2 regions of the Eggerthella timonensis genome follow, and region 2 is predicted to be linked to the other one. Evidence: predicted binding sites of a transcription regulator. Region 2 holds the regulator's gene; the other holds the start of a gene.
What was found. Region 2 encodes LexA, which represses DNA repair genes until DNA is damaged. Its sites were predicted from a motif close to CNAACANNTGTTNG; they were not measured.
Positions count from the first base shown of each region.

Region 1: a site for LexA is predicted at 6,981-6,994, ahead of uvrB (excinuclease ABC subunit UvrB). Genes of this name have one in related genera too.

Region 1 is NZ_FXXA01000002.1:3,617,118-3,632,459, reverse strand. It holds gene rpsA (30S ribosomal protein S1) at 1-1,200, shown strand, start outside; gene C1A15_RS15550 (acyltransferase family protein) at 1,296-3,227, opposite strand; gene mnmA (tRNA 2-thiouridine(34) synthase MnmA) at 3,468-4,535, shown strand; gene coaE (dephospho-CoA kinase) at 4,532-5,131, shown strand; gene C1A15_RS15535 (YeiH family protein) at 5,221-6,294, opposite strand; gene uvrB (excinuclease ABC subunit UvrB) at 7,090-9,240, shown strand; gene C1A15_RS15525 (12alpha-hydroxysteroid dehydrogenase) at 9,438-10,205, shown strand; gene C1A15_RS15520 (MFS transporter) at 10,300-11,610, opposite strand; gene C1A15_RS15515 (glycoside hydrolase family 25 protein) at 11,865-12,671, opposite strand; gene C1A15_RS15510 (transglycosylase domain-containing protein) at 12,780-13,532, opposite strand; gene C1A15_RS15505 (RrF2 family transcriptional regulator) at 13,708-14,118, shown strand; gene C1A15_RS15500 (ABC-2 transporter permease) at 14,115-14,822, opposite strand; gene C1A15_RS15495 (ABC-2 transporter permease) at 14,847-15,342, opposite strand, start outside.
Region 2 is NZ_FXXA01000002.1:2,513,718-2,529,059, forward strand. It holds gene C1A15_RS10480 (YkvA family protein) at 1-195, opposite strand, end outside; gene C1A15_RS10485 (hypothetical protein) at 325-786, opposite strand; gene C1A15_RS10490 (MerR family transcriptional regulator) at 958-1,353, opposite strand; gene dut (dUTP diphosphatase) at 1,411-1,857, opposite strand; gene nrdR (transcriptional regulator NrdR) at 1,859-2,305, opposite strand; gene C1A15_RS10505 (ATP-binding cassette domain-containing protein) at 2,413-3,927, opposite strand; gene C1A15_RS10510 (hypothetical protein) at 4,331-4,600, opposite strand; gene lexA (transcriptional repressor LexA) at 4,743-5,381, shown strand; gene hflX (GTPase HflX) at 5,467-6,777, opposite strand; gene miaA (tRNA (adenosine(37)-N6)-dimethylallyltransferase MiaA) at 6,977-7,930, opposite strand; gene miaB (tRNA (N6-isopentenyl adenosine(37)-C2)-methylthiotransferase MiaB) at 7,938-9,317, opposite strand; gene C1A15_RS10535 (stage V sporulation protein S) at 9,333-9,683, opposite strand; gene C1A15_RS10540 (ATP-binding protein) at 9,840-10,925, opposite strand; gene rny (ribonuclease Y) at 10,938-12,470, opposite strand; gene C1A15_RS10550 (regulatory protein RecX) at 12,725-13,429, opposite strand; gene recA (recombinase RecA) at 13,431-14,489, opposite strand; gene pgsA (CDP-diacylglycerol--glycerol-3-phosphate 3-phosphatidyltransferase) at 14,752-15,342, opposite strand, start outside.

The DNA.
Region 1 (15,342 bases), 1.1 Mb from region 2:
ACGTCCGTCATCGACTTCGAAGACATCTCCGATGAGCAGATGAACGCGATGATCGACGGCACGCTGACCGAGTTCGACGAGGGCGATCTGGTCGACGGCACGGTCGTCAAGATCGAGCACGACGAGGTGCTCGTCGACATCGGCTTCAAGAGCGAGGGCGTCATCCCGTCGCGCGAGCTGTCCATCCGCAAGGATGCCGATCCGTCCGACATCGTCGAGCTGGGCGAGAAGATCGAAGCCCTCGTGCTCCAGAAGGAGGACAAGGACGGTCGCCTGATCCTCTCCAAGAAGCGTGCCGAGTACGAGCGTGCTTGGATTCGCGTCGAAGAGAAGTTCAAGGCCGGCGAAGTGGTCACGGGCGAGGTTATCGAAGTCGTCAAGGGCGGCCTCATCCTCGACATCGGCCTGCGCGGCTTCCTGCCGGCGTCGCTGGTCGACCTCCGTCGCGTCAAGGACCTCGACATGTACCTGGGCACCGAGATCGAAGCCCGCGTCATCGAGATGGACCGCAACCGCAACAACGTCGTGCTGTCTCGCCGCGTGCTGCTCGAGGAAGGCCGCAAGAACGAGCGTGCCGAGATCCTCGCGAAGCTCTCGAAGGGCATGCGCCTCAAGGGCACCGTCTCCTCGATCGTCGACTTCGGCGCGTTCGTCGACCTCGGCGGCATCGACGGCCTGGTGCACATCTCCGAGCTGTCTTGGAACCACGTCAACCATCCGTCCGAGGTCGTCAAGGTGGGCGACGAGGTCGAGGTCGAGGTTCTGGACGTCGATCTGCAGCGTGAGCGCATCTCGCTCGGCCTCAAGCAGACGACGGAGGATCCGTGGGTCAAGCTCGTCGAGAGCTACCCGGTGGGCACCATCGTCGACGGCAAGGTGACGAAGATCGTGCCGTTCGGCGCGTTCATCGAGCTCGGCCAGTCCATCGAGGGCCTCGTGCACATTTCCGAGATGGCCATGCGCCACATCGACACCCCGGCTCAGGTCGTGAAGGCCGGCGACGAGGTGAAGGTGAAGGTCATGGAGATCAACCCCGAGCGTCGCCGCATCTCCCTGTCCATGAAGGCCGCCGCGGCCGACCTGGGCTTCGAGATCGAAGTGGACGAGTCCATCCAGGTTGAGGAGAAGCCGGCCAAGAAGAAGGTCGAGAAGGCCGACGCCCCCGCCGAGGAAGCTGCCGCTCCCGAGGCTGCGGAGTAACGTCCAGCTTCAATACCATGCATGAATAGGAGGGCCGGTCGCAAGACCGGCCCTCTTTGCGTTCAGGGATTCGATGCGCTAGCTTTGCGGGTGCGCTACTGCTGCGGCTGGGGGGCCAGGCCGCTTGCCGCGCGCGCAGCGAGGGCGTGCACGGCATCGGACGCGGCTTTCTGCGCGCCGTCGGCGGCCAGCTCGAGCGGCGACTTCACCACGGCGGTCTCGTCGTTCTCGGCATGTTCGGGCAGCAGCGGCTCCACGGCATCGTGGATGAGCCCGATGTAGGCCTGCGCGCCCTCTTCGGTGAGGTGCGTGCCGTCGCCATCGAAGTACTCGTCGTGGTCGGCGCTGGCCGTGTACCAGTCGATCACGTGCACGTTTTCGTAGCGATCCGCTGCGTCGAACATGGCTCCGTTGGTCTGCCCGACCCACGACTGAGGGCTGCGCGTGTTCACGAAGAACACTTGGCGGTCGGGGCCGGCCGCTGCGATGAGCTCGTCGAGCTGCTCGTCGCTCGCCGCGCCGTTCGTGCCGAGCGCGAACACCACCACGCCGCCTACGATGTTCTGGTCGTCGTAGAAGTCGAACGTCTCCCGGCCTGCATAGAGCTGGCGGTTCACGGCGGCGTCGAGGGCGCCGTAGGGGAACGCTTCTTCGAACTGCGGGATGGCGCGAACCGAGACCGAGTCGCCGATCATGAGCACGTCGAGCTTGGGCTGCTCGGCCGCCGTGTCGTCGACGGGCAGCTCCGGCATCTGCGAGGTATGGGCCTGCTCGTCCTTCAGCAAGTCGGCAGCGCCGATGGCCGAGGTGGGAGGCACGACGATGAGGCCTACGACGGCCACCGCCGTGACGAGCGCGCCCGCGCCGTACAGCAACGCATGGCGCGTCATCCAGTCCCGCAGGTCGATGGTGTGCTCGCGCACTCCCTTCACGAACGTGCCGATGGCTCCCTTGCGCAGCGGGTTCTCGACGAAGCGGTACGAAAACGCGGCGCAGGCGAACACGACGGCCACCTGCACGAGGTACATCCACCACGGCGTCTCGCCTGTGAAATTGCGCGGGTTCATGAGCAGGAACAACGGGAAGTGCCACAGATAGATGCCGTACGAACGCAGGCCGATCCATACGAGCGGCTTCGCCCCGGCGATGCGCCCGAGGAGACTGGCAGGATGCACCATCACCGCGATGACGATGGCGGTGAGGATGGAGGCCAGCAGGATGCCGCCGCGGTAGAGGAACGGCGAGAAGCCGTCCACGAACACGATGAGGCCCAGCAGCGCGACGAGCGCGACGATCCCGACGCCGTCGAGAATGGTGCGCACCTGCTTCGTGAGGTGCACGCTCTTCTGCGCGCCCAACAGGTGCGACGGCCATACGAACGCGAGCCACGCGCCGATGAGCAGCGAGAAGGCGCGGGTGTCGGTGCCGTAGTACACGCGGCTCGGATCGTCGAGCGGGTTGTACAACAACGCCATCTCGAGCGCGGACAGCAGAGCCACCGCGAGGGTTGCGTTGCGCATGGTGGTGCGCTTCGCGCCCATCTTATGGGCGACGAGCAGCACGACGGGCCAGACGAGGTAGAACTGCTCCTCGATGGCGAGCGACCAGAAGTGGGTGAGCGGCGATGGGGCGCCCAGCGCGTCGAAGTACGATACGTCTTGGAAGATGTACCACCAGTTCGTCACCCACAGCAGCGCGGCCCACATGTCTTCGCGCAGCTTTGTGAGCAGGCTGTGGTCGAGCAGGGTGCACAGTGCGGCCGTGCATACGATGACCAGCACGATGGCGGGCATGAGCCGGCGCACGCGGCGCAGCCAGAATTGCGGCAGGTTGATGGTGTCGGTGTTGTCCCATTCGATGAGCAGCAAACTGGTGATCAGGTAGCCTGAAAGCACGAAGAACACCGTGACGCCCAAGAGCCCGCCCGGAGCCCATTGCATGCCCAGATGGTAGGCGATGACGGCGAGAACGGCGAATGCGCGCAAACCATCGAGCGCGGGAATGTAGCGTGATTTCGTCCCCGACATATGCTTCCGTGACCCTCCTGCGTAACCTATATAAGCGCATGACGCGCAAGTTTTTCAGTATAGCAATGTTTGCACAACAAGATGGCTCCGCAGCGGCAACGTACCGTGAAGAAGGGTGTTTCCACGAAATATTGAAAATCAGATCTTCGTATGAGTCTGGTTCCGCGCCGCGAGCCGTGCCTTCCCGGGGCCGTCGCATCCTCTATACTGGAGGCTCCGTAACGAGAAAGGACGTGCTTCGTGTCGAGCGATCGAGGAAACGGGCGCATCGCGCTCGGGATGAGCGGCGGGGTGGACAGCGCGGTGTCGGCGGCGCTGCTCATGCGCGCCGGGTACGAGGTGGTGGGCGTCACCTGCCGGTTCCGCGACAACGCCGCCACCGAGCGCGCGGTGGCCGATGCGGCGACCGTATGCTCCCAGCTGGGCATTCCCCATGCGGTGCCGACGTGCGTCGACGATTTCGAGCGCTGCGTGGTGGGGCCCTTCGTCTCCTCGTACGCCGCAGGGCTCACGCCGAGTCCCTGCGTGGGCTGCAACGCGCGCTGCAAAATGCCCGCGCTGCTGCGCGTCGCCGACGAATGCGGATGCGAGCGCGTCGCCACCGGCCATTACGCGCGCATCGCCCGCTTGGCCGATTCGGGCAGGTTCGTGGTGAAAACGGCGCTCGACGCCCGCAAGGACCAAAGCTACATGCTGTCGCTGCTGAGCCAGGAGCAGCTGGCGCGCCTCGTGCTGCCGCTCGGCGCCATGACGAAGGCGGAGGTGCGCGTGATCGCGGCCGATTTGGGCCTTGCGGTGGCCGAGAAGGCGGAAAGCCAAGACAACTGCTTCATCGAGGGCGACTACCGGCCGTTTCTGCGCGCGAGGGGGGTTGAGGACGCGCCCGGGAACATCGTGGACCGTGCGGGTGAGGTGCTCGGCCGTCACGAGGGGCTGTCGAACTACACGGTGGGGCAGCGCAAGGGCATCGGCGTAGCCGGGCCCGAGCCGTACTACGTGGTGGAGAAGCGTCCTTCGACCGGCGAGCTCGTGGTGGGATTCGCCGACGACACGCTCATCGACCGGGTGGTGGTGGGCGCCATGAACTGGCAGGCGTATCCAACGCTCGGCGATCCGTACGACGCGATGGTGAAACTTCGCTACCGGAGCCGTCCCTGTGCGTGTATCATAGAGCCGGAAGACAACCAGCGCGTATCGCTCGCGCTGCGGAGTCCGCAGCCAACCACGGCGCCGGGCCAATACGCCGTCCTCTACGACGGCGACACCGTATTGGGAGGCGGCATGATTGAGGAGGTAGTGCACGCATGAAGAAGCTGTTCATCATCGGCGGCATGGGAGCCGGCAAGTCCACGGCCCGCAAGGTGCTCGTCGAGCAGGGCTTGCCGAATATCGATCTCGACCAGGTGGGCCACGACGTCCTCATGTGGGACACGGTGAAAACCGAGCTCGTCGAGACGTTCGGCGAGGACATTCTGGGAGCCGACGGGGAGATCGACCGCCGCGCCCTGGCCGCCAAGGCGTTCGTGAGCCCTGCGGAAACGCGCAAGCTCAACCGCATCACGCTGCCGCGCATCGAAGAGGCGTTCACCGACCGCGTGGCCGAGTTGGAGGCCGAGGGCCACAAGGCCGTCGTGGTGGAGCACTCGGTGTTCAAGAACCGCCAGACGTCGCTCGCCTACGATGCCGACGTGGTGATCGCCGTATTGGCGCCCATCGACCTGCGCATCGAGCGCGCCGTGAAGAGCGGTTGGGATGAGACCGACGTGCGTCGCCGCATCGCCCAGCAGATCACCGACGCCGACCGCATCGAGGCGTCCGACGTGGTGTTCAACAACGACGGCACTCCCGATGAGATGCGCAACAAGGTGCTCGCCTGGTGGGGCGAGTATTCGAAGGACCTGTAAGGGTCGTCGCGCCGCACACGAAGGGCCCCGGTTCGGTTCAGAACTGGGGCCCTTTTCCTTGCCGACGCTTGACTGTGCTCGTCGGCGGCTTACCAGAGGCCGAGGACGTGCTGCATGCCGAGGCTGACGGCGGCAATGGCGATCCAGCAGCAGAGGCCCATGAGGATGGGCTTGCCGCCCGACTTCACGAGATGCACGATGTCGGTGTTCAGGCCGATAGCGGCCATGGCCATTACGATGAAGAACTTCGACAGCGTCTTGAGCGGCTCGAACAGCGCGACATCGACGCCCGCCGCAACGGCGACGGTGGTGATGACGGATGCAGCCAAAAACAGCACGATGAACACGGGCAGCGCACGACGCAGGCTGAAGCCGCCGAGCTTGCCGGCGGGCTTGACCACGCTGTGCTCCTGCGCCTCCAGCGCGGCGGGATCATGGCTTTCGCGGCGCGCCACCCAGATGCCCAGCACGAGCGTGATGGGGATGATGGCCAGCGTACGGGTGAGCTTCACGATAGTGGCCTGGTCGAGCGCATTGGATCCCGGATGCATGCCGTCCCATGCCGCGGCGGCGGCCGTCACCGAGGACGTATCGTTCACGGCGGTGCCGGCGAACAGGCCGAAGCCCTCGTTGGACATGCCCAGCGCCACTCCGAGCGACGGGAAGATGAGGGCGGCCAGCACGTTGAACAGGAAGATGACCGAGATGGCCTGGGCCACGTCGCGGTCGTGCGCCTTGATGACGGGGGCGGTGGCCGCGATGGCCGAGCCCCCGCAGATGGACGATCCGACGCCGATGAGCGTTGAGATCTCGGAGGGCATGTGCAGCACCTTGTGCAGCACGAACGCCGTGATGAGCGCGGTTGCGATGGTGGAGCCGATGATGGGCAGCGACATCATGCCCACCTGCGCGATCTGCGCGAGGTTCAGCCCGAAACCCAGCAGCACGACGGCGGCCTGCAGCACCTTCTTGCCGGTGAAGGCGATGCCCGTCTGCACGGGGCCGCGCGTGGGCTGTTTCCAGAACACGGCGATGGCCATGCCCGCCAGGATGGCGAATACGGGCCCGCCGATGATGGGGAACAGCTGCCCGATGAACCAGCACGGCACGGCGATGGCCGCGCACACCGCAAGCCCGGGAAGATTCTTCAGCACGTTGGTCACGATCGGCCCTTCTGTCGCAAGCGGGGCCCTCGCCTCGCATTCCCTCGTCAACGGCGACAGAGTATATCACTGCTTCAGTGTCGCTGCGTGCTGCAAATCCGCATTGTTTTCCAATATTTACGAACAAATGTTTGCTACGGTGTGATATACTATCAGAAAGCAAAAAGAGCCAGTGCAAGCGCTTGCCGATCGCGTCGCTCGGTCGGATGCCCATCGAGGCGACGGATGTTCCGCGCCGCCCGCATCATGCTTGCAGGATCCGCAGGACCCTCTCAGATTTCGGAACGCCTCAGAGGGGTGCATGCTGTTATGTCCGGTCATGAGACGATACAAGCGCGAGGACTGGCGATTTCTCTCATAACGCACGCAGAATATGAAGACTACGTGTCGCTTACCGATATCGCTCGCTACCGATCGTCGGCGCCGAAAACCACGATACAGAACTGGTTGCGAAACCGTGATGTAGTCGAATTCCTAGGTTTGCGGGAAAGCCTTCACAACCCGCGATTCAAAGGCATCGAATTCGATGCCTTTAAGAGAGAAGCGGGAAGAAACGCGTTCGTTCTTTCTCCAAGCCAGTGGATCGAACGAACCGGCGCCGTCGGCATGGTGTCGCGGCCGGGGCGGGGAGGCGGGGAGGAGGGTTTCCGATGCGGATTGCCCCCTGCTCCGTAACCATTTACTAACGAACATATGTTCATATCAAAGGTGCTGTGCTACACTGGTTCTCTTATGAGATTTTTCGTTGCGCAGCCCGACGTGTCGGCGCTACGCTGTTTGTTCGGAAGGAGCAGCATGGCTCATCTTTCCAATATCGAAGGCATCGAGATGGAGGGCAAGCTGCCCGAAGTTCGCCTCGCCGCAACGCCGTTCAAGGCGATCTCGCCGTACGAGCCGGCGGGCGATCAGCCGCAGGCCATCGAGAAGCTGGCACAGGGCATCAAGGACGGCCTGCGCTACCAGACATTGCTTGGCGTGACCGGCTCCGGCAAGACGTTCACCATGGCGAAGACCATCGAGGCCGTACAGAAGCCCACGCTCGTCATGGCGCCGAACAAGACGCTCGCGGCGCAGCTGGCAAGCGAGCTCAAGGAGTTCTTCCCCGACAACGCCGTGGTGTACTTCGTTTCGTACTACGACTACTACCAGCCCGAGGCGTACGTGCCCTCGTCCGACACGTTCATCGAGAAGGACGCGTCCATCAACGAAGAGGTGGAGAAGCTTCGCCATGCGGCCACCTCGGCCCTGTTGTCGCGACGCGACTGCATCGTAGTGGCATCGGTGTCGTGCATCTACGGCATCGGCTCGCCGATGGACTACGCCGGCATGGCCGTGTTCGTGGACAAGCAGAAGGACATGGATCGCGACCAGGTCATCCACGAGCTCATCGACATCCAATACGATCGCAACGACTACGAGCAGAAGCGCGGCACGTTCCGCGTGCGCGGCGATGCGCTCGACGTGTTCCCGCCGTATGCCGACCATCCCATCCGCATCGAGTTCTGGGGCGACGAGATCGAGTCCATCACCGAGATCGACAACGTGACGGGCGAAGTGCTCAACGAGTTCGAGGCGCTGCCCATCTGGCCCGCCTCGCACTACGTGACCGCGCGCCCCAAGATGGACCGCGCGCTCGGTACCATTCGCGACGAGCTGCGCGAGCGCTTGCAGCAGTTCAAGGAGGAAGGCAAGCTGCTGGAAGCGCAGCGCCTCGAGATGCGCGTGAACTACGACCTCGAAATGCTGGAGACGATGAACTTCTGCTCCGGCATCGAGAACTACTCGCGCCATATGGACGGCCGCGAGCCGGGCGAGCCGCCCTACACGCTGATCGACTACTTCCCGAAGGATTTCTTCTGCATCATCGACGAGAGCCACGTGACGGTTCCGCAGATCCGCGGCATGCACGAAGGCGACCGCTCGCGCAAGATCACGCTGGCGGAGCACGGGTTCCGTCTGCCCAGCTGCCTGGACAACCGCCCGCTGCGCTTCGACGAGTTCGAGGACCGCATCCCTCAGTTCGTGTACGTGTCGGCCACGCCGGGCGACTACGAGCAGAAGGTGTCGCAGCAGCAGGTGGAGCAGATCATCCGACCGACCGGCCTGCTGGACCCCGAGATCATCGTGCGCGGCTCGGCATCGCAGATCGACGACATCATCGACGAGTCGAAGGAGCGCGCTGCGCGCAACGAGCGCGTGCTCATCACCACGCTCACGAAGAAGATGGCGGAAGACCTCACCGACCACCTGCTGGATCAGGGCGTGAAAGCACGCTACATGCACTCCGACATCGCCACGCTCGAGCGCGTGGAGATCTTGCGCGACCTGCGCCGCGGCGAGTTCGACGTGCTCGTGGGCATCAACCTGCTGCGCGAGGGCTTGGACCTGCCGGAGGTGTCCCTCGTTGCCATCCTCGACGCCGACAAGGAGGGCTTCCTGCGCAACCACCGCTCGCTTATCCAGACGATCGGCCGTGCGGCCCGCAACGTGTCGGGCCAGGTGATCATGTATGCCGACAAGATGACGGACTCCATGGCGCTGGCCATCGACGAGACGAAGCGTCGCCGCGCCATCCAGATGCAGTACAACGAGGAGCACGGCATCGAGCCGCAGACCATCCGCAAGGCCATCAACGACATCATGAGCTACGTCACCGACGAGATGGGCTCCACTACGGCCGAGCAGGTGAACAAGGAGCTGGCCGAGCTCTCGCGCGAGGAAGTGCTGCGCATCATCCAATCCATGGAAGACGACATGGCCTCTGCGTCCAAGAACATGGACTTCGAGGAGGCCGCGCGCCTGCGCGACCAGGTGGTCAAGCTGCGCGTGCAGGTGGAGGGCGGCAGCGAGGACGACGTGTTGAAGGACCTCAAGAAGAGCGCGCGCAAGGGCAGCGCCTACGGCAACCGCAAGAACGCCGCGTACGGCAGCGCCCGAAGGTCGTAGCGGCTGCTTCCTGGCACGACGCCTGCGAGCGGCGTCTGGCCGTTCGTCGTGCGAACCGCGCCGCTGGATGTGGACGTTTCGAGGTGCGAGGCCGCTGGCCGAACACGTCTTTGAGCTCTCGGAGCATGAACTCGTGCGCGCGTCGGCCCGCGATACCATACGTCCCAGACGATGCAGTCGAATCGAAGGAGTCGAGCATGGACATGGGTTTGAAGGACAAGGTGGTGCTGATCACCGGCGGCGGTGGCGGCATCGCGCGCGGTATCGAGCGAGCGTTCGCGACCGAGGGCGCGAAGTTCATCCTCACCGATCTGTTCCCTGGCGGCATGGAAGCGGCGAAGGAGGAGCTTGAGCGCGACTTCGGCTCCGAGGTGTTCACGTACCTTGCCAACGGCGCGGTCGAGGACGAGGTGCAGGCTGCCGTCGAGGCGGGTGCCGCGCATTTCGGAGGACGCATCGACGTGCTGATCAACAACGCGCAGGCGTCGGCCTCGGGTTTGACGCTCGTGCAGCATTCTAAAGAGGACTTCGATCTGGCCGTGCAATCGGGTCTGTACGCGACGTTCTTCTACATGAAGCATGCCTACCCCTACCTCAAGGAGTCGGCAGGTTCCGTCATCAACTTCGCGTCGGGCGCGGGCATCGGTGGAAACCCGGGGCAAAGCTCCTACGCGGCGGCGAAAGAGGGCATTCGCGGCATGAGCCGCGTGGCAGCCTCGGAATGGGGCCCCGACAACATCAACGTGAACATCGTGTGCCCCATCGTCATGACGAAAGCGCTCGAAGAGTGGCGTGAGCGCGAACCCGAGATGTACGAGAAGAACATGAAGGCCATCCCGCTCGGACGCTTCGGCGACGCGGAGAAAGACGTGGGACGCGTGTGCGTGTTCTTGGCCAGCCCCGACGCTTCGTTCGTGACGGGCGACACCATCATGGTGCAGGGCGGGTCGGGCATGAAGCCGTAGGATCCGCTGCGAATACTCCGCCCTAACTCGGCGATAGCGGGGCTGCTCGATTGAGAGCAGCCCCGCTTCGATGCTGGGGAGGCGTTCCTGTCCGCTACAGCTGGGATCCGTCCACTCCGCCGTTTTCCAATGCGCTGTCGCGAACGATGTGCGGCTCGCCGTGGTCGAGGGCCCGCACGCTTTTGAACAAGTACACCGTCAGCCCCAGCACGATGCACACGAGGCCGTCCACCACGAAGAACGCGGCCACGCCCATGGCTTCGGCCGCCACGCCGCCGATGGCGATGCCGATGGGCGAGGCGAGCCCCATCGCCGCCATGGCCAATCCCAGCGCGCGGCCCGTCTTCTCTTCGGGCACGTTGCGCTGGATGAGCGTGATGAGCGGCCCGTTGAACCAGGCGCAGGCCAGCGCCATGATGGCGCACAGCACCACGAAAGCCCAGAACATAGTGGGCGTGAGGAATCCGCACGCCGTGGTGGTGACGCCCACGATGAGGGACGCCACCGCGATGAGCCCTGCCAGGCGCTTGCCGCCGCCCCAGGCCATGAGCACGATCGAGCCCGCGATCATTCCGACGCCGAACGCGGCCTCTACGATGGACGCCATGTAGCCGTCGCCGCCGAAGTGGTCGTACGTCATGAGCGGGAAGATGGCGCCCAGCGGGGCGAACGCCATCATGCCGACGGTGATGCCCACGATGAGGATGACGAGGCCGCGGTTCGCCGACAGCGCCTTCCATCCATCGCGAAGGTTCGCCAGCACGTGCTGGTTCTCGGTTGTCTCGTCGGTGACGGTGGGTATCTTCGCCAGGGCGAGGCCCGCCACGGCCACGAGCGCGCCGGCGAAGTCGAGGAACATCACGGAGTGGAACCCGATGGTGGTGTACAGGAAGATGCCGAACGCCGGCGCGCCGATGGATGCCACGGACATGAGCAGCTGGTCGAGCGTGTTGATGCGCAGCAGGTGCTTCTCGGGTACGAGCAGCGGCATGGCGGCCATCATGGCGGGGCCGTGAAACGCCTGCCCGATGCTGCGCACGATGACGAGGATCATGAGCAGCGGGAACGACACCTGACCGAACAGGATGACGATGCCCAGGCCCAGCGACACGATGCCAACCGAGAGATCGGCCACGATCATGACGGTTTTGCGGTTGTACTTGTCGGCGATGACCCCGCCGAAGGGCGAGAGGAGCCCTTGCGGCAAATAGGCGCAGATGGCGGCAGCGGCCAGCATGAGGGCGCTGCCCGTGGTCTCGGTGATGTACCACACCACGGCGTACCCCGCGGCGTAGCTGGTGATCATGGATGCGGCTTGGCCGCCCCAGATGGTTGCGATGATGGCGAGCCAGCGCTTCGGCAGCTCGCGACCGGCTGCGCTCAGGGGCGCGGTCGATGCAGTCATGGAATACTCCTTGAGAACGAGATGATCAACTGAGCATCAGTGTGCGGTAGCGAACGCGGTTGCGCTACCTATTCTGGATGGAAGATGCCGTTTGAAGGGCAACTATGCGTTGCACGGGCGGTGCCGTGCGGGGTGAACGTGCGAAATCGCCTAGGCGATTTAGAGATAGAGTTGTCCAGCCATCGGTCAGGCTCCTCATGAATCGAGCGAAAAGTGAGCGTTAGTGTAGCACGTACGGACGGCAGCGGCAAACGCTATGCGGGCGGCAGGAGCAGGTTGAGGTCGACGGCGGTGTCGATGCCGGCCACGGAACCGCCGTTAGTGTACTGCCAGATGGCGAAGTCGAACTGCGCGTGGGGCTCGGCGCTGTCGTATTCGGCGAACCATAGGGGGCGCCCGCCCAGCTCGGCACGATCGTAGCGCGCCATGTCGCCGCTGTTGCCGTAGATCATCGTGTCGTAGCCGCCCTGCTCGAGGCGTTCGCAGAACGCGCGGGCGCAGGCGGTGAGCGTCTCGCGGTCCACGTAGTTCGCGCGTCCCGCCGCGTCCGCGACGGGCTCGTGGTCGTACGCCACGGGCATCGCCAGATAGCGGCCGGCCAGCAGCTGCAACACGAAGTCGGCCTCCTCGCGCGCCTCTTCGACGCTTGTGGCCTGCGAGAAGAAGTACGCGCCCACATCGAGGCCGGCGTTCGTCGCGTTGTCGATGTTCTCGGCGTAGCGGGCGTCGGCGTACAGCGCGCCCTCGGTGTAGCCGCGGTTGCCCACGCGTACGAAGGCGAAGTCGACGCCGTCGCCCGCCACGACGTTCCAATCGATGGCACCCTGGTGGTCGGACACGTCCACGCCCAGCTGGGAGCGCACTTCGCCGTCCACGCGGTAGGCGAGGCGATCGCCCTGCGCGCCGGAGCGCTCGAGGGCGCTCCAATCGTAAGGGCTCACGTAGGCTTGCGCGGCGGGTTCGGTTGCATCGCCGCCGCTGCACGCCGTCATGAGGCCGAGCGATCCCAGCAAGGCGACGGCGGCCAGCGCGGCGGCCACGGTGGTTTTGAGTCGTTTCATGCGGCCTATCCTACCAAAGCTCCCAGCGCTCTCGCTTGCGAACCGTCCGACGCTACGACGACTACAGAACCAGCGCCCTGCCGTGCTCCAACGATCGCCCGCGGCGCATCATGCTGCCAGCGCGCGCAGGTTGCCCAGGATGTGTTGCGCTGCGCCCTGATCAAGGTAGTCGTAAGACACGAGCTTGCGCAGCACCTCCTGCTGGCGCTCGCGCGCAAGGTCGGGGTTCTGGGACAGGGCGTACACGCTCGGCGCGTTCGGGATGCCGGCCAAGAGCGTGCACTCGTCGGCATCGAGGGCGCTGGGAGCCTTGCCGAAGTAGCCCCTGCTTGCGCTGCCGATGCCCTCGTAGCCGTCGCCGAAGTAGATGGAGTTCACGTACAGCTCGAGGATTTCCCGCTTCGAGAAGTGCTGTTCCATGGTGAACGCCATGAACACCTCGGCGATCTTGCGCTCGATGGTCTGCTCCTGGGTGAAGTACTGGTTTTTCGCCAGTTGCTGGGTGATGGTGCTGCCTCCTTCGACGATGGCGCCCGCCTTGAGGTCGTTCACGAGGGCGCGCCCCGTGGCGATGACGTCGAAGCCCGGGTGCGCGTAGAAGCGATGGTCTTCAACGGCGACGACGGCCTGCAGGTATAGATCGGGCAGCTCGCTTGCGGGGGTGTACGTCTCGCTGCTCTGGATGGCGGCGGCCATCTCGTCGAGGCCGGTTCCCTCGAGCGCTTCGCGGTACAGGTTGAACCCGCGTGCGAGGAAGTACACCTCCACGAGCACGACGAGGATGAGCGCCACGAGGGCGATGCGTCCGAGGAGCGCGACGACGGGATGCGCCGACGATGTCCGATGCGCCGTTCCTTTCATGGTTCCGCCTTTCGCTTCGAGGGTCTGTATACGTTATACCAAGCCGTCCTTAACGCTGTCTTACCGACCACTTGCCCCATCCTTACATTCCTGCAAGAAAGGCGCGATCCATCAGGCAAATGATGGGCTATACTTGCGAAAGCGGCATGAACGACGAAAGGACGGGGCGGCGACCATGATGATTTCGACAAGGGGACGTTACGCTTTGCGGCTCATGATCGACATCGCGCGGCAGGGGGAAGCCGGCGCGTTGGTCACCATGCGCCAAGCGGCCGAGCGCGAAGACCTGTCCGTCAAGTACCTCGAGCAGCTGGGCGGCGCGCTGGTGAAGGCGGGCGTGCTCAAAAGCGTGCGCGGCGTGAGCGGCGGCTATCTGCTGGCGCGGCCGGCCGACCAGATCACCGCAGGCGACGTGCTGCGCGCCACGGAGGGCAGCTGCGCTCCGGTGTCGTGTCTCGAAGACGGCGCGGAGGCGTGCCCCCGGCGCGAGGAATGCGTGGCCGTCAACTTCTGGCGCGGCCTCGATCAGGCCATCGAGAACTACGTGGACAACGTGACGCTGGCCGACCTGGTGCGGATGGGCTAGAGGTCGCGCGACGCGTACCCGCGCAGGGCAGCGTGTTCCGAGACGGCGTACAGCGCAAGGGTCGCCGCCGTGACGCATGCCGCGACGATCAACGACCCGCCCAGGGTCTGCGCGGCGGCGACCACCTGGCCGACGATCGGCAGAAACGCGTCGAAGTCGATGCTGCGGAACAAGTAGATCCACCCCATGAGCGCGAGCATGAACGCGAAGGGGATGTAGCTGGCGAGCTTGCGGTAGCTGTTGGCGAACATGAAGGGCAACACTGCGCTGAACATGGCGATGGTCAGCGCGAACGTTCCCGCAGCGAAGGATACGGCCCCCGGCGCATCGAACCCCTGCGTGAAATGCCGCATGAGCGGAAGGCCTGGCACGACGGCGTTCAGAAAGCATGCTGCCGTGTATGCCGCGACGCCGAGAGTCACGCATCCGGCAACGACGATCGCGATGCTCGCGTAGCGTCCCCTCACCACGTCGGCGCGCGAGAGCGGCAGCGCCTGGCGAAACGCGACCCACTCGCGCCGCTGGTCGCGCATCAGCAGGGGCATGAGCACCATGTGGGACATGGGGAAGCCGGTCAGGAGAATGATGGGGGTCGCGTTCCCGGCCACCAGGCAGACGCCTGTCGAGAGGAGCGCCCACAGGGCCACGTTCTTCGGCAGCGATTTCGTCAAGACGAGAAAATCGGCTAGCATCATGGTCTTCATCGGGCGCCCCTCCTATCCGTTCGTCTAGAGCTCGCGCTTCTTGTACAGCCCCGTGGATATGATGGCCGAGATCACGTACGCGACGGCGACGATCGCGAGGATGCCGGCGGCGACCGCCACGGTGCCGGCGGGGGTCTCCAGCAAGTTCAGCACGTCGAGCACGAACGCGGGCGGCGGGCCGTTTTGCGGGAGCGTGAACGCGATCCATACGCCGAAGATGATGAGCAGCGGCAGATAGCGCACCGCTTTCGTCATACCGAACCGCGAGAACAGCGGCATGACGATGGCCAGCATGACGAGGATGATGCTGATGCCGGCCACCGACACCATGAGCAAGGCTTGCCAGGAGAAGTTCGCCATGAGGTCGGCCAGCTGAGGCACGTTCGGCATGAGCTGCGCGGCGACGATCACCAGAAACGCGGTGAGCAGGCCCACTGCGATGCCGAGCAGGGCGAGCAGCAGGAAGCTGACGTAGCGGCCCCTGATCACGTCGCCGCGCGAGATGGGCAGCGCGAGGCGG
Region 2 (15,342 bases):
GATCGCAGGAACGTCCCTTTTGAGCCCTTTCATCCTGCCAACGAAGTCCATGATGTTTCGCAGATCCGATCCGTCCATTGTCGTTACGGGAGCGACAAAGACCATCCTAGCAGAGGAAACCGCTAGAGCATACCCATCGCAATCAACCGGAAGTCGCGCTTCTATGGAAAATCTGCTTAAGTTTACATAAGACATATTATCAATAAAACTGGAGCTCACAAGGCAGCTGAGAGTGTTTTTGCTGGTCGTGAAGTTTACGGCATACGGAAACGCCGCAGGATCGTTGCATATCCTGCGGCGTTTTATGCGTTTTACGACGATGCGTTATCCCCACGTGGAATTCGAGCCTGCGGCGCCCATGCCGGCGTCCGTCATGGCGCCCGCGTAATCGCCGCTTTCCATCATCTCGAGCACGACGGGCATCATCAAATAGAACGAGATCGCGTTGAGCGCGAACGCGACACCACAAACGGCCATGCCGACGATCGCCGAACGCTTGAGGCGCTGCGCGAGAACCGACACGTCCGTATGCTTCGCGATGAGCTTGCCCAGCTTCCGGAACGCGACGATGGCGCACACGAGCCCGACACCGCTGAGCAGCACGCCGCCGATGAACAGCGACACGGGACCGGCGACGCTGGCCACCATGACCATGGTTTGAGCCTTCTTCAGCTCTCGCAGGTCGTTCATGTTCGACGATGGAGCCGGAGCACCGTTGAGCGTCGGCTGGCGCCCCGGATCGTGCCCTGGAGGCGGTTCGGGAGGCCTATGTTCGTTGTCTGTCATGCATCTTCCTTGTTTATCGAAATTTCACAGCTTCTGACCTGGGGTTTTATAAACAAAGCCCTGAGAGCCGTTCTAAGGCCCTATCTTGCCTTCGGACGAGTCCTAGGTCATGGAAAACGTGCTTTTTCAACCGAACTGGCGAGTACTATACCATGAAGGTCATCGCAGGCCTCAATCCGTCGACAATTCCACACCTGCGGCATGCAGGCGCTTCAAGCTCTCGTCGAGTTCGGCGCGTTGGTATTCGAGCACCGTCTCCTGGGCTCGCACGATGGCCAGCCGCTCGTCTCGCGTCGAGGCGCCGCGTCGCTGCAGCTTCACGTAGTACTGGATGCCTTCGATGGACAGGCCGCTTTTTCGCAGCGCGTCGACGAAGTACAGCTGCGCCACATCGGATCGCGAGAACGTGCGAACGCCGCGCGCATCGCGTGCCAGCTCGGGAAAAAAGCCGCATTTGTCGTAATAGCGGATCGTGAAGGCGGAGATGCCCGTCATGTCGGCGACTTCGCTGATGCCGAAGCACGGCAACGTGCTCCGAGCGCTTCCGCCATGCTCGCTCGCATCCATCGTCATCCCCTCCCTTCCTGCTTAGAGTAACTCTAAGCGAGTTGAAACGGCACGGATCTACAGGCTCACGCCGCTGCTGCCGAACCCGCCAGCGCCGCGCTCCGTCTCCGGCAGCTCCCCGCACACGTCGAACGCGGCGTCGGGCACGCGCATGATGACGAGCTGCGCAATGCGATCGCCCCGTTTGATCTCGAACGTGTTCTGCGGATCCAGGTTCACCAGAATGGCCTGGATCTCGCCGCGGTAGTTGCTGTCGATCAGTCCGGGCGCATTGACCAGCGATACGCCGTGCTTGATGGCAAGACCGCTGCGCGGCAGCACGAACCCCGCGTAGCCGCGCGGGATGGCCACGGCGATGCCGCACGGAACCAGTTTGCGCTCGAAAGGCTGCATCGTGTCGTCGCAGGTGGCGCGCAAGTCGACGCCGGCATCGCCCGCATAGGCGTACGCGGGAACGGGCAGCTCGGCATCGAGCTGCTGCAAAGGTACCGAAACATGCTCCATGCTAGCGCAATCCCTCCAACGCGGCGGCGAACTCCTCGACGTTGCGGAAGTCCTTGTACACGCTCGCGAAGCGCACGTAGGCGACGTCGTCGAGCTTGGCGAGTCGCACGAGCACCATGTCGCCCAGATCCTTCGACCCGATCTCGCTCTTCGAGGCGTTGCGCAGCTCGGCTTCGATGCTGTCGATGAGCGAGGCGATCTGCTCGGGCCCGATGGGCCGCTTGGCGGCGGCGTTGAGCAGGCCGCGCATGAGCTTCTGGCGGTCGTAGGCTTCCGACGAGCCGTCGGCTTTGATGACGATGAGCGGGTTGTCGCCCAGACGCTCGTAGGTGGTGAAACGACGCCCGCATTCGAGGCATTCGCGGCGGCGGCGAATGGCCGTGCCGTCCTCGGAAGGCCTCGAGTCGACCACTTTCGACTCTGGATTGCCGCAGGAAGGACAACGCATACTTGCTCCTTTGTCGATTTTGGGTTCAGCCTAACATACAATATATAGTGGTTCAATCAACATGTCGGATTCGCGCAAAAAACCTGCACGATCCCCGCACGCCGCTTCTACCAGGCTACGCGCACATACGTATCCCCCAGTCCGACCTCCCCTTCCGCTCGCTCGACCTCGAACGACCAGCGCTCGTCCACGAGGGCGTCGAGGAATCGCTCGTCGTGCGACACGAGCACAAGCGCGCACGCGCAATCGCCGAGCACGTCCTGCAGGGCCTCGATCGAGCGAATGTCCAGGTGGTTCGTCGGCTCGTCCATGACGATGAGGTGCGGCGAGGAGAGCAGGCTGCGCGCGATCATGAGCTTGCGCACCTCGCCCGGGCTGAGCTCCTCGCCGTCGAGCACGCGCGCCGGGGGCGACTCGAGCCGCGCCACGATGGAGAGCATGCGCCCTCGTTCGGCCGACGAGAGCCCCCGAAGCTCGTCGAGCAACGCGCGCACCTCATCGTCGGTTGTCTCCTGCGGAATATAGGCCACCCCCTCCTCCAGCGTCACCTGACGAATCAAGGCATTGAGCAGGGTGGACTTCCCCGCTCCGTTCCTGCCGACAAGGCCGATGCGGTCCTCGTTGCCGAGGTACAGCTCGGGATGGCGCAGCATGCGCCCGGCACCGAGCGGCATGCTGCCCTCGGGAAGATGGGCGAGCACCTTGCGCGCGGCAGTCTGGGCGTCCAACTCCAAGGAGCTGCGACGCTCCTTCTTGGCATCGAGGCCTTCGAGGCGCTTCTCTGCGGCCTCGATACGCTTGTCCATCTGCGATGACAGCTTGCCCGCCTTGCCGTCCTGCCCGGAGTAGACGGCGAGCTTGATCTTCGCCCGCCCGTCGTGATCGTGGCGGTCGAGATGCCGCGCCGAGCGGCGGGCGGCCGAACGGGCCGCGACCCCGTCGCGCCGCACGCTCTCGGCTTTGATGCGCGCCAGCTCGTCGCGAGCAGCTCGTCGCTCGGCGCGCACGGTCTCGCGGCGCAGGTCGAGCTCGCGGCGCGCCTGCGTGTACGTGCCCGGGATGGCCGTCGCCCGGCCGGCTTCGACGAACACGCACGATCGCACGAGCTCGTCGAGCAACGCGCGATCGTGCGACACGAGCAGGCCGACGCCCTTGAACGAGGCGAGCGCTTGCGCGACGAGGTCGCGCGTGGGGGCGTCGAGATGGTTCGTCGGCTCGTCGAGCGCCAGCACCTGCGGCTCTGCGGCGAGTGCGCAGGCGATCTGGATGCGCTTGCGCTCGCCATGGGACAGCGATTCGTAGCACCAGAGCCACTCGTCCTCGATTTCCAGCAGCGTGCGCAGCTTGACGGCCGTGGAACCGTAGTCGCAAGCGAACTCCTCGAGCGTCGCAGGGGGCGATGAGGTGGATTGCCGGCACACCGTGCCGCGCGTTCGAGGCGACACGCTGCCTTGATCGGGCGTCAGGATGCCGCACACGCAGTGCACGAGCGTGCTCTTGCCGGCGCCGTTCGGCCCGACGATGCCCGTCCAGCCGTTCGCGAACACAAGCGAGACGTCGTCGAGGGCGCGTTCGTCGGCGCCTTCGTACGTATGGGAAAGATGGTGAGCGGTTATGAACATGGCGACCTCCGTCGAAGAGGCGCACGGATGGCTCTGCGCAGCGTTCAGCGATGCCGATGAAAGGGAGCCGCGCGAATCGGAGCTAGCGGATGAAGCGCGAGGCGGAGTCGAGAACGATGACGAAAGCGCACCCGATGCGGCTGGTTGATGCATGCAAGGGGCGATGATAGGGCTTTCGTTATCGCTTCATGTTCCTTGTCTCCTTCGCGAAGCGCCTGCCGACATGGAAGCGCGGCGGCGCGGTTTGTTGCTGCTCGGCCGAGTCTACCACGACGCGCAGGATGCGTAAACCCCCGAATGGACGCGCCTCCGGGGTGGCGGAGGCGCTACGCAGCCACAGAAACGCAGCATCTGTGGATCAGGGAACGGCCGCACGGGCCGACGATGAGCGGAAAACGGCTGGTTACAACCCCATGAGCAGGCTGGCCAACGCGAGCGCCCCGAACGCGCATCCGCCGACGACGGCCTGCCAGCGCTGCATGCGGCCGAACGACACGCCTTGCGCCGTGCCTGCGCGCAGCGCGGACGCAAACGATGCGCTGCCGTGCTTCGATCGCGCAGCGCCTCCGTCTTGGGACGGGCGCTCGGGAAACGAGATGATGCGCGCGCGTCGAGCAGGCGCCGAATCCAGCTTCGGCTGAAGGGCCGAGGTTCCCTCAACAGGGTACTTCATCTCAAAATTCTTCATTTTATGCCCTCCTGCTCTTGCGTAGAACCTTTGTTCGCGTATATAATAGGTCGAACAAAGGTTCATGTCAATAGGAATTTCATACATTTGTTCGGTAGAAGATAGAGCGGCGACGAAAGGACGATCCATGGCCGAGAAAGTGACGAAGCGCCAGCAAGCGGTGCTCGACTGCATCGAGGAGTGCATTCGAGAGAAGGGGTACGGCCCGACCGTGCGCGAGGTATGCCAGAGCCTCGGCCTCTCCTCCCCTTCCACCGTGCACGTGCACTTGAAGGCGCTCGAGGAGAAGGGCCTCATCAAGCGCGACCCGCTCAAGTCGCGCTCCATCGCGCTCACCTACCCGCTCGAGGACGCCGCCCTGGCCACCAACGTGGTGCAGCCCAGCTTCAGCAACATCGTGAGCGTGCCCCTCGTGGGCAACGTGGCCGCCGGCTCCCCCATCCTCGCCGAGGAGAACATCACCGACACCCTGTCGCTTCCCACCGAGATCGTGGGCGACGCTCCTTCGTTCCTGCTCTCCGTGCGCGGCGAGAGCATGATTGAGGCAGGCATCAACGACGGCGACTACGTCGTGGTCAAAGAGCAGCCCGTCGCGAACAACGGCGACATCGTCGTGGCCATCATCGACGACGGCGCCACGGTGAAGCGCTTCTTCAAGGAAAGCGACCATATCCGCTTGCAGCCGGAGAACTCCACGATGGACCCCATCATCACCACCGACTGCGCCATCGCCGGCAAGGTGGTCGCGGTATTCCGTCGCCTCTAGCGCTGGCGCCGCACGCCGGACGAACCAACAGCGCCCCCGTCGCTCGATGAAGCGACGGGGGCGCTTGCCGTTCCTTAGAGTAACTCTAAGCTATTGCGAACGGCCTGAAGAGCCCGGCGTACGAAGGGCCCGCGAGCATGACGATGTGCGTGCCCTCCTCCTCGTGCGCCTCCGAGAGGATACGGCACCGCTCGTGAGCGATGGAGACGAGGTCGCCCCGGTTGTAGGGGATCAGCACGTCGAGGTGCTCGTCCTGCGCCGAGGCGACGCGGGCGATATGCTCGACGAGCTCGCTCACGCCCTCCCCCGTCGCCGCCGACGCGAACTGCGCCTGCGGATGGCGCGCCTTGAGGACGCCGAGACGCTCTTCGTCGAGCAGGTCGCACTTGTTGAACACGAGCACGCGCAGCAGGTCCTGCGCCTGGATCTGCCCGAGCACGTCTTCCACTGCGGCGATCTGCGCCTCGTACTCGTCAGAGGACGCGTCCACCACGTGTAGCACGAGGTCGGCGCCCGTGATCTCGTCGAGCGTCGACTTGAACGCCTCGACGAGCGTGGTCGGCAGCTTCTGGATGAACCCGACCGTGTCGGTGATGGTGATCTCGCGGCCCTCGGGCAGCTCGAACTTGCGCGTGGTGGAGTCGAGCGTGGCGAACAGCTTGTCGTAGGCCAGCACGTCCGCATTCGTCAGGCGGTTGAGCAGGCTCGATTTCCCGGCGTTCGTGTAGCCGGCCAGCGCCACCTTGAACATGCCGCTCTCGTAGCGGCTCTCGCGCTGCACGGCCCGCACGTCGGCCAGGTGCTTGAGCTCGCGCTTGATCGATGTGATGCGCTTGCGCACCATGCGGCGGTCGACCTCGAGCTGGCTCTCGCCTTCGCCGAAGCGAGATCCCACGCCGCCGCCCATGCGGTTGGAGGCCAGGTGCGCCCACATGCCGCGCAGGCGCGGCAGCAGGTACTCGTTCTGGGCGAGCCGCACCTGCAGCCGCCCTTCCTTGCTGGTGGCGTGCAGGGCGAAGATGTCGAGGATGAGCGCCGTGCGGTCGATGACCTTCACGTCGCGGCCCATCGCCTTCTCGAGGTTCGCTTGCTGCGAGGGCGTCAGCTCGTCGTCGAACACCACGAGGTCGGCCGCGTGGGCGCGCGCGAGCTCGGCCACCTCCTCGGCCTTGCCCGTGCCCACGAACGTGCGCGGGTTGGGCGCGTCGAGCTTCTGCGTGGTGGTGGCCACCACGTCGGCGCCCGCCGTGTCGACGAGACGTTCGAGCTCGGCGAGCGACGATACCAAAGGCCAGGTGGAGCCGGGGCGGTCGACGCCGACGAGCACGGCGCGCTCGCGGCGATCTTCGGAAACCGGGGTCATGCCCCGCGTGATGACTGATTCGAATTCCGTCATGGATGCAACCTTTCGATGCAGAGATGAGCGCACCGGGCATCGGCGCCGGCGCGCGAAGACAGTCGGAAGCGGTGTCGGCCGCTAGAGAAACGCGTGCGCTGTCTGCATGATAGGTGCTCCGATCTTGAACGGTTCGACGGCAGAACCCTGCCCGTGGCTCCGTATCATACCACATGCGCCCTTCCGTCTGGGGAAACCGTCAGGCAACGTCGCCGTTCAACAGCCCAAGCGCCTCGTCGGCGAGTGACGGCAGCTCGCGCTTCGTCGCGTCGAGCCACCGGATGCGCGCGTCCTTGCGGAACCACGTGCGCTGCCGCTTCGCGTAGCGCCGCGTGGCCAGCTTGATCCGCTCGACGGCCTCGTCGAGGGAGATGCGCCCGTCGATCGCGTCGACGATCTCCTTGTAGCCGATGGCCTGGGGCGCCGTCACCCCTTCGCGGAAGCCGCGCGCGAGCAGCCCCTCCACCTCGGCCACGAGTCCCGCCTCGACCATGGCTTCCACCCGCGCGTCGATGCGCGCGCGCAGCACATCGGGGTCGACGGCCAAGCCGAAGAAGGTCGCGGGCACGAGCTGCGGGAGCCGAGAGAGCCGGGCGCGCTGCGCGGCGTACGTCGTGCCCTCTTCGAGCAGCTCGAAGGCGCGCACGACGCGCTTGACGTCGGCGGGCGGGATGAGCGCCGCGCTCGCCTCGTCCCGCGCGGCGAGCAGCTTCCACAACGCCTCTGCGCCTTGCTCGCGCGCCACGGCCTGATAGCGGTCGCGCACGGGATTGCCCACCTGCTCGCCCGCGGGGAAGTCGTACGCATCGACGGCCGCGCGCACGTAGAAGCCCGTTCCCCCCGCCAGCACGCTGCGCTTGCCACGCGCGTCGATCGCGCGGAAGCAGCCGCGCGCGTACTCTTGGAACAGCGCGGCGGAGAACGGCTCGCCCGGGTCGACGAGGTCGAGCCCATGATGCGGCACGAGGCGCTCGGACGCGGGCAGCTTGCCCGTGCCGATGTCCATGCCGCGGTAGATCTGCATGGAGTCGGCGCTGACCACCTCCCCGCCCAGCTCGAGCGCGAGCAGCTGCGCGAGGTCGGTCTTGCCGGACGCGGTGGGCCCCACGACGCAGACCACGGGAGCGCCCAGCGCGAACGAAGCCTCCGTCAAGGCCGGCTCAGCGTGCGGAGGCCGCATCGCGCTCGCCCACGACCTCGCCCGCGAGGTACCACGTCTTCGCCTCGTCCACCCGCACGCGCACGATGCTGCCCGCAAGGTCCTCCGCGCGCGTGCCCGCAGGCGCCGGCGCGTGCACGGTCTGGTTCTTCGGGCTCTTGCCCGCCAGCAGGCCCTCGTCGCGCTTCGACGAGCCTTCCACCAGCACGTCGATCGTGCTTCCCAGATCCTGCTGGTTCGCCTCGAAGGCGCGCTTTTGCACGAGGTCCACGAGCCGGTCGAAGCGCTGCTGGATCACCTCGCGCGGCGTGTCGTCGTCCATGGACGCGGCCGGCGTGCCCTCGCGCTTCGAGTAGATGAACGTGAACACCTGGTGGTAGCCCACCTCGTCCACGAGCCGGTACGTGTCCTCGAAGTCCTTGGCCGTCTCGCCGGGGAACCCGACGATGATGTCGGTGGACAGCGCGATGTCGCCCACGGCGTCGCGCAGCTTCGCGATGAGGCCCCGGTAGTGGTCGCGCGTGTAGCGGCGGTTCATCGCGGCGAGCACGGCGTCCGAGCCCGACTGCACGGGCAGGTGAAGCGCCGGCATGAGCGACCGCAGGGTCGCGAACTTGCCGATGACCTCGTCATTGAGGTCCTTCGGATGGCTCGTGGCGAACCGAAGGCGCTCGATGCCCGTCTGATCGAGGGCGTCGAGCACCGCGGCGAAGCGGGGCGAGCCGTACAGGTCGCGCCCGTAGGAGTTCACGTTCTGGCCGAGCAGCGTGATCTCCTTCACGCCGGCGGCCACGTAGCGCTCGGCCTCGGCGACGATATCCTCGAGCGGCCGCGACTTCTCGCGCCCGCGCACGTACGGCACGATGCAATACGAGCAGAAGTTGTTGCAGCCGATGGTGATGGGCAGCCATGCCGCCCACTCGTGCTCGCGCGCCGTGGGCAGCTCGGTGGGGAACGACGACGCGGCGTCGAGCACCTCCACCTGATGGCCGCCTTCGGCGAGCGCCGCCTCGAGCAGACGCGGCAGCGAGCCGAGGTTGTGCGTGCCGAACACCACGTCGAGGTGCTTCAGCTCTTCGACGAGCTTCTCGCCGTCGCGCTGGCCGATGCAGCCGCCCACGGCGACGATGCGCTTCGACAGCGGCGTGCCCGCACGCAACGGGATGTTCTTGAGCGAGGCGACCTGGCCGTACAGCCGCGTGTCGGCGGCTTCGCGCACGCAGCAGGTCATGAACGCAACGATGTCGGCGTCCTCGATGGCGTCGACCGCCAGCGCGCCCAGGCCTTCGAGCATGCCGGCGATGCGTTCGGAATCGTGCTTGTTCATCTGGCATCCGAACGTGCGGATGCAGAACGTCAAGTTCGTGAATGGGGTATGCATAAGCTCGTTTTCGTTTCAGCGGGTCTCGGGGGCGGAGCGGTGGGAATCGTCGCTCAGAGGCTGAGCGACGCCGCGCGTGTAGCGCGGATCCACCGTGAAGCGGATGGCGGTGCGGTATTCGCCGTCGATGACGATGTCGGCGAACGAGGGGACGCAGGCGATCTCGATGCCGATGGGAGACAGGAAGCCGCGGGAGATGGCGATGGCCTTGACCGCCTGGTTGACCGCGCCGGCGCCCACCGCCTGGATCTCGACGCTCACGCCGTCCTTCACCATGCCGGCGATGGCGCCGGCGACGGAGGCGGGCGACGACTTCGACGATACCTTCAAGCAGCCAACGTCTGGCTTATGTTCGGAAGTGGGCATGCCTATCCTTTGTCGTTGGGTAGTCCGTATGGTTTGCTGTGTATGCTGCGATAGGATTCCGTTGTGCGTGAGATAGGTTATTCTTATGCTCTATCCATTCTACTCATTAACGCTATGGCGCGCAACCTGCGGCTATGCTGTTGTCAAGCGGGTTCGTCACCGTAGCTTCTCGATGGGGATGTGGATGCGCACGCCGTCCTTGCCCACGCGCACGTCTGGCTTCACCTCGGGCTCCAAGTAGTAGTCGCGGGCAAGCTCGGAAAACGCGCGCGCGATGCGCTGGGAGAACGCATCCAGGTCGTCCGGCGCGATCTTGAGCCCGCGAGCGTCGGCTGCCGGCGCTTTCGACGGACGAGAGCTCGGGCGCGGCTCGGGGTCCCCCTCGATGCGCACGCGGTTCACCAGCGCGTCGACCGGGGCGATCTCGCCGTCCAAGATGCGGCGGGCCGAGCGCTCCGACAGAGCCAGGCCGAGCGCCTCGGCCTCCTCGGCGAAGCCGGCGGGATCCACGGCCACGGACAGGCGCTTGGCCACCGGCAGCTCGGAGGCGTCGGTGCAGAACGCGCGCATGGCCGAGGTGAGCGAGGAGAGCCCGAAGGCGTAGAGCGTCGCCGCGATGTCGGTGAGCGAGCCGAGGTACACGGTACAGTCGTGGCGGCACTCGATGGCGAACTCGCAGGCGGTTCGCAGGATGTTCTTCGGCCCGCGCACGGCGATGCTCCCCGATTCGGTGCGCTCGAACACGGGGAAGCTCGACTGGTCGGCCTTCTCGCCGAGGCGGTCGAGGTCGGTCTCCACGACGAGCGCGGCGCCCTTTCCCGCGTCCGAGGCGACGACGCGCGCCGTCTCGGCGTTGACCGCGATGGAGTACAGCGCCATGCCGCGGCCGTGGACGCCCCATTTGTCCATGTGCATGCTGTCGAGCTTGGACGTGACGCGCGGCTCGAAGATGCGCTCGTGCATGGCGGCGGGCACGCCGTCGCCGTCGTCGATCATGACGAGCCGACGACGCTGCCCCTCGCGGGACACGGCGAGGAAGATGCTCTTCGCGTGCGCGTCGCGCGCGTTGCGCAGCATCTCGATGACGATGTCCTCGGTGGAGCGGATGTCGTGCGCCGCTTGCCGACGCTCGGCTTCGGCGCTCTTCAAACGGACGAAGCCATCCCCGAGGTCGGCCTCGACCCGGAGATGGCTATCGCCGCATACGTTCTCTATGAAGGCTTCGAGCGCTTCGTCGGCCACGGGGCGCGCGCCCTACTTCGCGACGCCGACCGCGCGGCTCTCGCGGATGACCACGACCTTCACCTGGCCGGGGTACTGCATCTCGTTCTCGATGCGCTGCGCGATGTCGTGCGCGAGCACCGTGGTGGCGGCCTCGTCCACCGTGTCGGGCTCCACCATCACGCGCACCTCGCGGCCGGCCTGGATGGCGTAGGTCCGCTCCACGCCCTTGTACGAGCTGGCGATCTCCTCCAGCTTCTCGAGGCGCTTCACGTAGGCGTCGAGGGTCTCCTTGCGGGCGCCGGGGCGCGCCGCGGACACGGCGTCGGCCGCCTGCACGAGCACGGCCAGCACGCTGGACGGCTCCACGTCGTTGTGGTGCGCTTCGATGGCATGGACGATCTCGGCACGCTCGCCGAAGCGACGGGCCAGATCGGCGCCGATGACGGCATGGCTGCCCTCCACCTCGTGATCGACCGCCTTGCCGAGGTCGTGCAGCAGGCCGGCGCGTTTGGCCGGGATGGGGTCGAGCCCCAGCTCGGACGCCATGACGCCCGAGAGGTAGGCCACTTCGAGCGAATGGTTCAGCACGTTCTGGCCGTACGAGGTGCGGTAGCGCAGGCGGCCGAGCGTGCGCACGAGCTCGGGGTGCAGGTCGTGGATGCCGGTGTCGAACGTGGCCTGCTCGCCCGCTTCCTGGACGCGCTGGTTCACGAACGCCTCGGCCTTGCCGAACATCTCCTCGATGCGCGCCGGATGGATGCGGCCGTCGGCCACGAGGTTCTCCATCGTCACGCGGCCGATCTCGCGGCGCACCGGGTCGAAGCACGAGATGGTCACGCACTCCGGGGTGTCGTCGATGATGAGGTTCGTGCCGGTCAGCTGCTCGAACGAGCGGATGTTGCGGCCCTCGCGGCCGATGATGCGGCCCTTGAGGTCGTCGGAGGGGATGTGGATGGCGGACACGGTGGTCTCGGCCGAGTGGTCCGCCGCGACGCGCTGGATGGCCAGGCTGAGGATCGAGCGGGCCTTCTTGTCGGCTTCGGCCTTCGCGCGGGCCTCGGCATCGCGGATGATGGCCGCGGACTCGTGCGTCACCTCGTCCTTGAGCGTGTCGAGCAGCTCCGCCTTCGCCTCGTCCGGCGTCATGCCGGCGACGCGCTCGAGGCGGTAGCTCACTTCCTGCGCGGCCTCGTCGAGATCGCGCTCGCGACGTTCGAGCTGGCCCTGCATGGACGAGATCTGATGCTCGCGGGCGTCGAGCGACTCCACGCGGCGGTCGAGCGATTCCTCGCGCTGCGAGATGCGGTTCTCGGCGGAACGCACTTCGCGCAGGCGCTCCTTGCTCTCGGCCTGCGCCTCCTGCTTCAGCTTGAGCGCTTCGTCCTTCGCTTCGATGATGGCCTCTCGGCGCAGCGTTTCGGCTTGTCGTTTCGCGTCGTTCACCACGGATTCGGCCTCCTGCGCCGCGCGCTTCGTGGACGCGTTGACCAGGTAGCGGGTGACGACGAAGCCGAGGGCGATGCCGACGACGGCTCCGATGATCAGCCAGATGAATTCGGGCATACGCTCCCCCTTTCGTTTCAGTTTCCAGTAGAGCGGTACATACAAGGGACATAGACATAAAAAATCCCGGAGAAAACCGGGCATGAACGAACGCACGCGATACGGGTGGCATCGTATGAATTTGTCTATAAGAAGTACCCTCATCAGGTACGATCATTCAAGCTGCACTATATGATAAAGGTTGTGCCCGAATTGTAAAAGCCCTGACAAGAAATAATCTGAAAAGCGGGGGCGGAATGCGGGTAAAACGGCCCCTACCCCTCGACGGGATGCGCTTCGCACCAGAGTCGGGCGGCCGTCGACGACACCGAGGAGCTGAAGCCCTTCTGGGCGAGGCGACGGTAGGCGGCATCGCGTCGGTTCTTCGCCCGCGGCGGCTTGCGGTCGAGCAGCGCGAGGGCGCGCTCGACCTCGCCCGCATCGTCGCCGTCCCGCTCGGCGAGCGCATCCACGCCGTCGGCGTCGATGCCGAGCCCCTCGAGCTCCGCCGCGATGCCGCGCTTCCCACGCCCCTGGGCGAGGCGGCTGCGCACGAGCACGTCGGCGAACCGGGCGTCGTCGACGAGGCCGCAGGCCAGCGCGCGCGAAAGCGCCGCCTCGACGGCCTCGGGCTCGAAACCGTCGCGCGCGAGGCGACGGCGCAGCTGCTCGCTCGCCTGCTCGCGCACGAGGCAGAGACGCTCGATCTTGCGGAAGGCGGCCTCAGGGTCGGCGAACCGGGCGCCATCGGCGCCGTCGAGGGCCTCCTCCGGCTCGAAACGAAGGCCCTTGACGCGTGCGCAGGGGCCGTCGGGGTGATTGCCGGATGCGCCGCGGGCGGCGTCGCGAGCGTGCGGGCCGTCGGAAGCCTCCCGAGAACGGGAGGGCTTTGCGGCGTCGGCGGCGGGCGCCTTGCCCTGCTCGATGGCGGCGATCTCCGCGCGCAGGCGGGCGCGGAGATCGCTCGGGGACTCGGGCATGCTACTTCTTCTTCGTCGGCTTGGCGACCGGAGTGAGTGCGTTGGCCTCCTCGGTCGAGCGCGTGATGATGGGGATCTCGAAGGCCTCGCGCACCTTCGTCTCCAGCTCGTCGCGCAAATCGGGGTTCTCCTTGAGCGTCTGCTTCGCCGCTTCGCGCCCTTGGCCCAAGCGCTCCTCGCCGTAGGTGTACCACGCGCCGCTCTTCTTGGCCACGCCGGCCTCGACGGCCATGTCGACGATGCAGCCTTCGCGCGAGATGCCCTCGCCGTACATGAGGTCGAACTCGGCCTGGCGGAACGGCGGGGCCACCTTGTTCTTGACCACCTTGGCGCGCACGCGGTTGCCCACGATCTCGCCGTCCTTCTTGATGGAGTCGATGCGGCGGATGTCGATGCGCACGCTCGAGAAGAACTTGAGGGCGCGGCCGCCCGTCGTGGTCTCGGGGTTGCCGAACATGACGCCGATCTTCTCGCGCAGCTGGTTGATGAAGATGCACGTGGTGTTCGACTTCGACAGCGACCCGGCCAGCTTGCGCAAGGCCTGGGACATGAGGCGCGCCTGCAAACCCACCGTGGTGTCGCCGATCTCGCCCTCGATCTCGGCGCGGGGCACGAGCGCGGCCACGGAGTCGACCACGACGGCGTCGATGGCGCCCGAGCGCACGAGCATGTCGCAGATCTCGAGCGCCTGCTCGCCGGTGTCGGGCTGCGAGATGAGCACCTCGTCGATGTCGACGCCCAAGCGCGCGGCGTACACGGGGTCAAGCGCGTGCTCGGCGTCGATGAAGGCCACGATGCCGCCCATGGCCTGCGCCTCGGCGATGATCTGGAGCGCGAGCGTGGTCTTGCCGCTCGACTCGGGGCCGTACACCTCCACGATGCGCCCGCGCGGAACGCCGCCGATGCCGAGTGCCGCGTCGAGCGGCAGCGCGCCGGTCGGGATGACCCCGATGTTGAGGTCGTGACCGCCCTCGCCGAACTTCATGATGGAGCCCTTGCCGAACTTGGTCTCGATCTGATCGGTGGTCAGCTTGAGCATCTTCGATTTTTCTTCGTTCATGCGGTTCCTTCTCTTCCTGCCGCGAGCGCCAAGGACGCGGAGCGTTTGCTGCTTACCATTATACGAACATATGTTTGTCGGTCAAGCATTTTCGCGAAAGAAGCTTGCAACCCCAGTATAGCGTCGCCGTATCACGTCCCGATGGCGCGCATCCAGCGCGCAGCACCTCTCGATCCAGCGCGCCTACCACGCCGAAGGCACGCGGTTTCCACGTTTCTTGCCACCCGATCCAACGCGGTTTCCCCGCGACGCTCGCGCGATTCTAGCGCGTTTCCAGCGCCTCGAGCGCGAACTCGAGCGCCGCGCGCACGGTGAGCAGGCGAACCTCGTCGCGCGTTCCGGGGAAATGGCAGCAGCGTGCGCAGGTGAGAGCCGCATCCGCGCGGCCGATCCACACGGTGCCCACCGGCTTGCCCGGCTCGGCCCCGCCCGGCCCGGCGATGCCCGTCACCGACACGGCCACGTCGCACGCGAGCGTGCGCCGGGCGCCCTCCGCCATGGCGCTCGCCGTCTCCTCGCTGACCGCGCCGCACAAGGCGAGCGTCTCGCGGCCCACGCCCAGCACGTCGCGCTTCACATCGGACGAGTAGCTGACGATGCCGCCGCGCACGACGTCCGAGCTGCCCGGAACGTCGGTGAGCGTCGCGGCGATGAGGCCGCCCGTGAGGCTCTCGGCCGCGCCGATGGTCTTCCCCGCCGCGCGGGCTGCCTCCAGCACGCGCCCGGCCAGCTCGTCGAGCGCCTCGGGCGCGATGCTCGCAGCCTCCTCGGCGTCGAGCGCGCGCACCGCCGACCCGTCGGCCGCATCCGCTTCCGCCGCCGCGCTCTCGGCAACCTTCGCCGCGCGCTTCGC